One region of the Cohnella hashimotonis genome, then DNA from elsewhere that is predicted to be linked to it. Evidence: predicted binding sites of a transcription regulator. Region 1 holds the regulator's gene; the other holds the start of a gene.

Region 1 (5,158 bases):
GTTGCTGCTTCTCCTGCTTATTCTACAGAAGGATGGAACTTATTGCTTTCCAGTTCACTTAGAGTCCCTTGTGAAATGCCGATTGCCTGAGTAAATGCTACTTGATTTAGTTCATGAAGTTTTCTGACATACTTGATCCTTGCTCCAATGGAGTCCATTTTCCCCCGCCTTATAAAAATGTTCCCGAATGATTATTATCATCGAGACCACTTGTAGTTGATATTTATTAGCTCAGAACAGCAACGGAACACCAACATTAATGTCCAGATACCAACATTAATGTCACCGAACACCACACCACCCTTTGCGGCCGCTCTCACTCCACTGTTACACTCTTCGCCAAATTCTGCGGCTAATCCACTCATACCTAGCGAGCGAGCTTATACGACTGCAGCTACAGATAGAGCACCACAAGAGCTGTATCGCTCTGGATACCACTCATCCCTGGCACGCTACCGCTATCGCTCAATCACTTTATTACGCTCAGATCCTCACAAGACGGTTGTGAAAGTTCGAATGTCTGGGCAGTGTCTTGCTTTCTGCAAAGATCTTCGCGGAAGTAGATGATGAGAACATCGTTCCCGATCAGGACAAGCGTACTTGCTTATGTCCCATGCGGTCTACGCTTCCAAGTGAAAGTATGGAATCTACTTCAGTTTGAGTGAGTCTTTAAGCGCTATGACGAACTGATGCCGTTACCGATAAAGAACAGGCGGTCCGCCTTGGCGCGCGATCGACTCGGCGTTTCCAATGACCAATACGGCTCGATCCAAAATGTACTCGACCGCTCCACCATTGAGGCATGATGTGCACGATCTTGGTTTTTTTGTGCGTGCCCCGCTTTTGGGCCATGTACGGCTCGACGAGACAGTAATCTCAGTTTCTGTTCACATAGGGATGACTCGGCTATCTCGCAGACGACTGAGCTCGCAAGCATTGTAAATTGCATAACACAAACGCCGTCACGCTCACAACCACGTCCAAGTGGACGTGGTAAATAGTCGTTGTTTGGTGGAGCCAAGGGGGATAACGATATCCTGATTCAATTTGCTGACGAAGCGCATTCACCGAAGTAGAGCGCTGCGGTAGATATCGATGCCATGCTCGTCCGCCTCCGGCTCCCTGCGCGTGGAACGCCCCCCTGGGGCTCGCCCCCTACGGGGCTCCACCAAATGCAAAAAACACGCCTCATCGGCGTGTCTGAAGTTTGCATTTGGTGGAGCCAAGGGGGATCGAACCCCTGACCTCATCGCTGCCAGCGATGCGCTCTCCCAGCTGAGCTATGGCCCCATATGATCTGTCGTTCGTTGGCGACAAGAATGATCTTACCACAGGATGAAAAGCTATGTCAACAATAATTTAGACCAAGATTTGTTGATAAATGCGAAGCTTACAAGCTCTGCCCGGTGGGGAGCAGAGCCTGTCCGCCATTTACATGAATTTTGCACAGGCAGGTCAAATCCCGTGCTTGTTGATCAGAACGTTCAACTCTTTAAGGAACATGTTGATGTCCTTGAACTGCCGGTACACGGACGCGAAGCGCACGTAGGCGACTTCGTCGACCGGGTACAGCTGCTCCATGACGCTCTCGCCGATCATGTTGCTGTCGATCTCCGCCTGGGCGGTGTTGCGCAGCTCGCGCTCGACGTTGGAGACGAGGATCTCGAGCTGTCCGACGGACACCGGGCGCTTCTCGCAAGCGCGCAGCAGGCCGCGCAGCAGCTTTTCGCGGCTGAACTCCTCGCGGCTGCCGTCTTTTTTGATGACGATGAGCGGCGTCTCTTCGACCATCTCGAACGTCGTGAAGCGGCGATTGCAGGATTCGCATTCGCGACGCCGGCGGATCGACTTGTTGTCGTTGGCCGGACGGGAGTCCAGCACCTTCGTACCGTTGTAGTCGCAATAAGGACATTTCATATATCGACGGCTCTCCTTCGACGAGAGAAACTTTTTTTAAATTTCCAAGCCTTCCCTTACATGATTCCGGGAATAAGGCACATAATACGTTTACCAACCGCGAGGAGGTGAACAACATGAGCCAAGGAAACAACAGCAACAGCAACAACCTGGTGGTACCTCAATCTCACGGTGCGCTTGACCAACTGAAGTATGAAGTTGCTCAAGAACTCGGCATCGCAATCCCGCAAGACGGTTACTACGGGAACATGGTTACTCGCGACACCGGTTCGATCGGTGGCAGCATCACTAAGCGTCTGGTGCAAATCGCCGAGCAACAACTCGCAGGCCGTTTCTAAGTTTCTGCTCTACACCTAGGTAATTCAATAATAAGGAGTCTTGAAGCTTCTCGCTTCAGGGCTTCTTTTCCATTTTAACGCGCTTAAGACCAATTGTCATACAGTTCGTCGTATTTCTTGCGGTAAAAAAGCACCTTTTGCACATATCGCCGGGTTTCTCCGTAAGGAATGTCAGATAGCGTCTCTTCGCGGCCGTCCCATTTGCCGTCACGCAGCCACTGCTTTACCTTGCCGGGTCCCGCATTGTAAGCCGCCAGGGACTTGACCGGATCGCCGTCAAATTGTCGAAGCAATTCCTTGAGATACCACGAGCCCAGACGTATTCCGGCATCTGCCCGCTCGCCTGCAAGCTTGGTCGTAATGCTGCCGAAGTCGTCTTGCTTGAGAATCCACTCCGCGGTATCCGGCATGATCTGCATGATGCCGATCGCCCCCTTCGGCGAGACTGCGTTCGGCTCGAAATTGGATTCTACCCGTATAACAGCCGCGATCAGGCGAGGATCCACGGCATAGCGATCCGCGTTGGACTGTATTTCTCTCTGGTACTGGATAGGGTACACCATCTTGCCGAGCCATTCTGAGCGGATAAACAGCAACGCCACGATAATGAGGAACAGCGCCAAAAACCAGCGTTTTCGTTTCGGCCTCGTCCTTTTTTTGCTCATAACGGAACCGTTCCGGACTTGAGCGACCGCCAAAAGCGATCCAGCTGCGCTTCCGTATCGGCGATTGTTCTGCTATTGTCTATGACGTAATCGGCCAGCTGCCGCTTCTTTTCAATGTCCATTTGCGCGCCGATTCGCTTGTCGGCTTCTTCAGGCGTCATCCCGTCGCGTTCGATCAGACGTATTCGCTGGATTTCGCGAGGCACGTACGCCACCATGATACCTTCGTATAAATGCTGCAGCCCCGACTCGTACAGCAGCGGAATATCCGCCACGACCAATCTGTCCGGCCGCTCCGCCTCAAGTGCAGCGATCCGCTCCCGCATCAGCTCGCGAATGGCCGGATGCGTAATCGCCTCCAGCGCTTTGCGCTCCTCCGCATCCGCAAACACGATCGAACCCAGCAGCCGCCGATCCAGCGTTCCGTCCTCCCGTATGACCTTTGCGCCGAAACGCTCTGCGATCCTGACGAGAGAAGCTTGTCCGGGCTCGACAATTTCCCGGGCAATTCGATCGGCGTCGACAAGCGCGGCCCCCCGGGCAACCAACATACGCGCGACTGTACTCTTGCCGGTAGCAATGCCGCCGGTCAATCCGATGTTCATTCTGCCAACCTCCTTGCAGCGGCAAAGTATGCCGTCTTTCGCTCCAAATAAAAGGGTTGCCGCTCATTGAATGATTATACCGCTCGCTCAGCGCCGGCGCTCCCCTGCCATGCCATTATCCCCTCGGCTCAGATACGGCTTCAAGCTGTGCAAGCCTGGCTATTCAAGCCAAGCTGTTCAAGCCAAGCTGTTCAAGCCAGACTGTTCAAGCCAAGCTGCTTAAACCACCCTGTTCACGCCGGCTGCCGATCGAACCTGCTGAGTCAATGGGATAATGGCATGAGCCGAAAAAAGAACCCTGCAACGCAGGATCTCAGGAGGCCTGCATCAGCTTGAATATCCCCATTACGATTAAAATAATGCCCGGCAGCACGGTCAAACGCTGAACCCAGCGCAGACCCGACGCCAAAAATCCCACGCGCATGCCCGCCCAGAGAAACATGCCGCTCGCCGCCGCAATCAAGATAGCCGTCGGGACGGCGGGGAAGCCGACGAGCGCAGCTCCAATGCCAGCCCCGAAAGCGTCCAGCGATAATGCTATGCCGAGCAGCAGCGCCTCGCCGGAGGTGATGATGCCCGACCGGTCGACGTCCGCGACCGACGGCGTACGCAATATTTGTATGATGAGGCCGAATACGCGAAGCTCCAACGTCAGCATCGGCATGACGCCTTCGGCGTCAACTGCATGCGGCGCATCCCCCTCGGATCCCGGAGCGAGAGATTTCCCAACCGGGATGCCCGCCGCTGTCGCCTCGCTCTGTTCCCTGTCAGCCGACTCGCTGTTCGCCTCGACGCTTGTTTCTTTATCCGCCTTGCGATTTCTCGCGAACTGGATTAAAGCCCAAGTCCCGATTCCTATAAGAATCACGGCGCCTACAGCTTTGGAGCCGTACGGAGACAGCCACCCCGCAATCAGAGATCCGACGAGCATGGAGACGAGAATTACAACGCCCGAGCAAGCCGCGATAATCGCGACGGACGGAAGCGGAATACGAATCTTGCGAAGACCGTACGTGATGCCGACACCGAAACCGTCCAGACTGACTGCGAACGCGAGAAATAATAAAGATGCCGAATGAGCGAGCATGATCGTACCTCCTGCATAGGCGAAGACATGCGCCGAATCCGGGTAGGGATCGACGGTTCTGTTCATCCTATGCAGAAGGGAAGGCGAATGCCCGCTTCGATCTCGAACAATCGGTTACGTATGGCCGGCGGCCGATCCGTCCAGCCTGCGCTTTACGGTGTTGCCGCCCTCGCGGTAACGCTTCGACGCGGCCGCGCTGACGCCGCTCGCCGGTCCGGCTGCGCCCTTGGGCGGCTTCTGGCACTTGGCGCACACATGCGTGCCGCGCCCGCCGACGACCGACTTGGCGATCGCGTTGCCGCAGACCGGGCAGGCCTCGCCGGTGCGTCCGTAGACGCGAAGCCGGTGCTGGAACATGCCCATCTCGCCCTGCCCGTTGACGTAAGACTTGACCGAGGAGCCTCCGGCCTCGACCGCCGCCGACAGCGTCGTTACGATCGCTTCATGCAGCCTGCTCCAGTCCTTGGGCTTCAGTTCGCCGGCCATGCGCTCCGGATGAATGCCTGCCAGATGGAGCGCTTCATCTACATAAATATTGCCGAGTCC
Region 2 (5,158 bases), 420 kb from region 1:
TGCTGCGTCGGAATCGCGATGCCGGCGAACAGTTCCTTGACCTTGTCCGTGCGCGGCGTGTAGTCGGTCTCCGTATAACGATCGAAGTACGCGCCCTTCGCATACTCGGATTTCTCGAAGCCGTCGAACGTAATGCCCGATTTTCTGGCGATATCCATGCTCTTCTCGATCGAGTGGAAATTAATGCTCATGAAAAACGTGCGTGCGAAATCCTTCGCCTCGTCGCTCTCGTAAGCGATCTTGTTCTTCGCGAGATAGCCGTGCAGGTTCATCGCGCCGAGGCCGATGGAGTGCAGCTCGCGGTTCGCCTTGGCGACGCCCGGCGCGTTGGCGACGGTCGTCATGTCGCTCACGGCGGTCAGGGCCATTACGCCCTCATGCACCGATTCCTTGATCTTTTTGTGTTCCATGACGTTCGCAATGTTCAGCGATGCCAGGTTGCAGCTGATGTCGCGGCGGATGACGTCGGGCTGGCCGTAGTCGCCGATCTCGCTCGTCTCCTGCAGCTGGAAAATCTCCGTGCACAGGTTCGACATCTTGATGGCGCCGATGTCCTTGAGCGCGTGATCTTTGTTCGCGTTGGAGCGGTTCATAATGTAAGGATAGCCGGATTCGAGCTGCGTCGTCGCGATCTTGACGAGCATGTCGCGGGCGGTCATGATCGCTTTCTTTTTCACCCGGTCGTCGGCGAGCAGCGTGTCGTACATCTCGTCGATATCCATATCGTCCAGATGCTTGCCGTAAGCCTTGAACACCGTATATGGGGCGAATACGTGCAGCGGCTTGTTTTCCTCGGCCAGCTTGTAGAATTTCGAAGGAACGATCAGGCCGATCGACAGCGTCTTGAGACGGGTTTTCTCGTCTGCGTTGATCTTCTTGCTGTCGAGGAACTCCATGACGTCCCAGCCGAAAATATTGTAGTAGCCGGCGCCCGAGCCTTTGCGTTGGCCCATCTGGTCGGCATAGGAGAAAGCGTCCTCCATCAGCTTGAGCACCGGCATGATGCCCTTGGCCGCACCTTCGACGCCCTTGATGCTCTCGCCGCGCCCGCGCAGCTTGGACAGGTTGACGGCGACGCCGCCGCCGATCTTGGACAGCTGCATGCAGGTGCCGAGCACATGGTTGATCGAGTTGAGCGCATCGTCCATCTCCAGCAGGAAGCAGGATACCATCTCGCCGCGGCGGCTCTTGCCCGCGTTGAGGAAGGTCGGCGTCGCCGGCTGCACGCGCTGTTCCATCATGGCCTGCGCCAGAAGATGGGCCGTATTGACGTCGCCGCGCCCCAGGTGCAGCGCGACGATCGCAACGCGGTCCGGGTAATGCTCCAGGTAGATGCTGCGGTCGTTGCTCTTCACCGCGTAATCGGTGTAGAACTTGGAAGCCGCCATATAAGAAGGAAACTTGAAGTCGTAGCCGTGCGCAATCCGGTACACCTCTTCGACCTCGTGCTCCTTGTACTTTGCAAATACGTCCTCGTAGTAGTCGTTCTCGATCATATAATGGACCTTGGACAGATGCCCCGTGAACGACAGGCTGCGCTGCTTCACTTCTTCCATAAACGCATCGACGGCCTCCAGGTCCTTGTCCAGTTGAAAGAATCCGTCAGCGTCGCGCTGCATCAGCAGGTTGTTCAATTCAATATGCCGCAACTGCGCTCACCTCCCGCTTAAAATTATCGACGTCGCGCTGCGTTCCCGACAGCTCGAACTTGTAAAGCACCGGTACCCCGTACCGCTCGGCGATCGTATCCGCGCTCTTCGCGAAGCCGTTCCCCCAATTGCGGTTGCCGCTGGCCGATACGCCAATCATCTTGCTTGCATTGCGCTCCAGGAAGGAGACCACGTTGTCCGGCACTTGTCCGAACCCGGTCGTATAGGTGACCAGGACGAACGGCTCGTCCAGCGTCTCGGTCTCGTCGATCGGCACGGCCGGCAGATTCAGCTTGCCCACGAACCTCCGTACATTCCCCGTCTTCGATGCGTATGCGATCAGCATGGCGCAATCCCCCTCCTGAAAAGTTGAAAATATGTAATAAAATAGAAGAATCGGCGCGCAGAAATACGCTGTGCGGGCATCACGAAAAAGCTTTCGCTCGTACTGCAATGCAGCCTTCGAAAACCCGCCGAATATCCTGTTGTTTGCACCGCCGGCACTGGCTTGCCGGGTCAACTTATCGTCATTTTCCGCTACCGTTTATTAACCAACGCCCGCGGAGTTCAAACCGATATGTTGAGGACATTTATAAATTTATATCAATATATTGTGCCTGTCAATCCATGGAGCGGCTTAAAATTTATAAGATGCAGGCAGGAATTCGCAAAACCCGCGTCCCGCAAGGGTTACGGTCGATTAAGATCGATTCGTAAAAAAACGACGGGCAGACAATTGCTGCCGTCGGCCCGTCCATACTACATATAGGGGGACTTCTTGTCCGATTTGTCAAGGGATTGTTTTCGAATTTTTCGCCGTCAATTGCGCATGCGCTGTCTGAACTCTTTGGGCGAATGCTGGTTGTGCCGCTTGAACAATTTGTAGAACTGCGCCATGTTCCAGATGCCCACCTCGAAGCTGACCTCCATGATGCTAAGGTCGGTCGTAAGCAGCAGGCGCTCCGCCTTTTTGATTCGGTTAAAATTCACGTAGTCGACGAACGGGATGCCCATCGTGCGCTTGAACGTCTTGATGAAATGATGGTAGCTCATGCCGAGCAGGCGACGTACGTCGTCCACCGCGATCTTCTCCCCCAGACGGCTCTCCACATAGTCGAGCACCGGCCGCATCCGCACGATGCCCGCCTCTTCCGTCCCCCGCAGCACGCCGCGGTCGTCGCCTCTGAGCATCAGCAGGAGCAGACGCTTGATCGACGCGCTGACCGCGATCTCGTAGCCCGTACGCCCCCTGTACGTCTCCTCGTAAATATCGGCGATCAGCGCATGAGCCTCGTTCCGCGCCGAAGGACTTGCTTCAAATATGTAGTTCAAATCCTCAAGCGGACCGGTCAGCTCCGAGAAGTGATGAAGGTAGGGCAGAATGCTCTGATCGAAGTGCCGCACGAGATCCACCTGGAAAACGATGTATCTGACAGGCTTGCCAGCCGCGCTCCACGTCCTGTGCGGCCGGGAGGAACCGATTACCATGACGTCCCCCGGCCCGAGCATCGTCAGCGACGACATCGTCTGCACCTCAAGACCGCCCTCGATGATCGCCAGAAACTCTACTTCTTTATGATAATGCCAATGCCAGGCGTCCGTGGCTCGGCGAATCCGCTCCGCGCCGTGGAGCTCCCACACTTTGAGGAACAGCAGCGGATTTTGGTACACGACTTTTTCGTTGACCGCGTCCGCGTGCGTATCGATAGCGTTCGGCATTTTGGATCGTTCACCTCTTTAATAGCTTCATCAAGCAGTATAACACTTTTGAATATAAATGAATTAAGATCAGACATATTCCGGCAAGCTCCGATTGTCTATACTGAGAACAAGAAAGCATATACAAGTATACGAGGATCGGGAGGCTGCATTTAAATGGCACAGCGTATCAGAGTCACCGTATGGAACGAGAACCGCCACGAAAAAACGAGCGAAAAGGTGCGCGAGGTGTACCCTGAGGGCATTCACGCCGCAATCGGGCAAGGACTCGGCACGGACGAGTTCGAAGTTCGCTACGCAACGCTCGACGACGACGAGGAGCACGGACTGTCCGAGCAGCTGCTCAGCGAGACCGACGTCCTGTTCTGGTGGGGACATATGGCGCACGGCGACGTCAAGGACGAGATCGTCGAGCGCGTGCAGGGCCGCGTGCTGCGCGGCATGGGGCTTATCGTGCTGCACTCGGGCCACTTCTCCAAGATCTTCAAGAAGCTGATGGGCACGTCCTGCGATCTCAAATGGCGCGAAGCCGACGAGAAGGAACGCATCTGGGTCGTGGCGCCCAATCACCCGATCGCGGAGGGCATCGGCGAATACATCGACATCGAGGCCGAGGAAATGTACGGCGAGCACTTCGACATCCCGGCGCCTGACGAGTTGGTCATGGTAAGCTGGTTCGAGGGCGGCGAAGTGTTCCGCAGCGGCTGTACGTTCCATCGCGGCCAAGGCAAGATTTTTTACTTCCGCCCCGGGCACGAGACGTATCCGACCTATTACAACGAGCAGATTCGCCGCGTGCTGAGCAATGCCGCCAAGTGGGCCGCGCCTTCGACGCGCGAATACCCAAAGTACGGCAACCACAAGCCGCTCGAAGCGATCAAGCCCAAGTCCTGATCCACGCGTTTAAAAGACAGTCCCGCCGGTTCGCGCCGGCCGGGCTGTCTTTTTCTCTTAGGCAGGCTAGCTTTGGATGTCCCTTCACTGCCGCGGGCAACTGCGGTAAAATAGAACGATGCCTCCGTGACGGGACATGAACGATATGGGACGAAATGGAGATGAAAAGAATGACGGAAATGACGGGAACTCGGGGGGAGCCGGGAATTCCTCCCGAGGCCCGAATCCTTGTGATGGCCGCGGTAGAAGCGGAACGGGACGCGGCGCTCCGCGGCTTGGACGGCGACAGCCGCTTCGAGGTGCGGCTGTGCGGCGTCGGACCTGCGAGCGCGGCCGCCCGCACGGCCGCCGCTCTCGCCGGCGGCGAAGATTGGACGCTCGTCGTCAGCGCCGGCATCGCGGGCGGTTATCCCGAGCGGGCGCCCGTAGGGACGCTAGCCGTCGGCGCCGCCTCGATCGCCGCCGATCTTGGCGTCGAGACGGCGGAAGGTTTCGTCTCGGTCGACGAGCTCGGCTTCGGCACGTCCGTCCTTGCGGCGGACGCCTCGCTCGCCGAAGCGCTGCTGCAGGCGCTGAACAAGGCCGGGCTGGTCGCCGTCGCCGGTCCGATCGTGACCGCGTCGACGGCAACGGGCACGGCCTCCACGGCGGCCGTGCGCGAGGCTCGCGTGCCAGGCGCTGTCGCCGAGGGCATGGAGGGTTACGGCGTGGCGGTTGCCGCGTCCGATGCGGACAAGCCGTTCATTGAATTGCGCGCGATCTCCAACGCGGTCGGTCCGCGGGATCGCGACGCCTGGCGGATCGGAGACGCGCTGGCGGCGCTGTCCGCCGCGTTTGCCATTTTGAAGGAGGTCGAGCTGTAATGAAAATCGCGTACTCGCCTTGCCCTAACGACA

The links. Region 1 encodes NrdR, which represses ribonucleotide reductase genes. Its sites were predicted from a motif close to AACACNATATATNGTGTT; they were not measured.
Region 2: the regulator NrdR is predicted to act here: its motif matches at 2,250-2,267, upstream of nrdI (class Ib ribonucleoside-diphosphate reductase assembly flavoprotein NrdI).

What each region holds. Positions count from the first base shown of each region.
Region 1 is NZ_JAGRPV010000001.1:4,771,383-4,776,540, forward strand. It holds gene KB449_RS36555 (helix-turn-helix domain-containing protein) at 18-158, opposite strand; tRNA gene KB449_RS19245 (tRNA-Ala) at 1,215-1,290, opposite strand; gene nrdR (transcriptional regulator NrdR) at 1,456-1,917, opposite strand; gene KB449_RS19255 (alpha/beta-type small acid-soluble spore protein) at 2,034-2,255, shown strand; gene KB449_RS19260 (lytic transglycosylase domain-containing protein) at 2,339-2,920, opposite strand; gene coaE (dephospho-CoA kinase) at 2,917-3,525, opposite strand; gene KB449_RS19270 (MntP/YtaF family protein) at 3,839-4,612, opposite strand; gene mutM (DNA-formamidopyrimidine glycosylase) at 4,727-5,158, opposite strand, start outside.
Region 2 is NZ_JAGRPV010000001.1:4,352,216-4,357,373, forward strand. It holds gene nrdE (class 1b ribonucleoside-diphosphate reductase subunit alpha) at 1-1,649, opposite strand, end outside; gene nrdI (class Ib ribonucleoside-diphosphate reductase assembly flavoprotein NrdI) at 1,636-1,995, opposite strand; gene KB449_RS17655 (helix-turn-helix domain-containing protein) at 2,469-3,368, opposite strand; gene KB449_RS17660 (ThuA domain-containing protein) at 3,525-4,262, shown strand; gene KB449_RS17665 (futalosine hydrolase) at 4,433-5,125, shown strand; gene KB449_RS17670 (1,4-dihydroxy-6-naphtoate synthase) at 5,125-5,158, shown strand, end outside.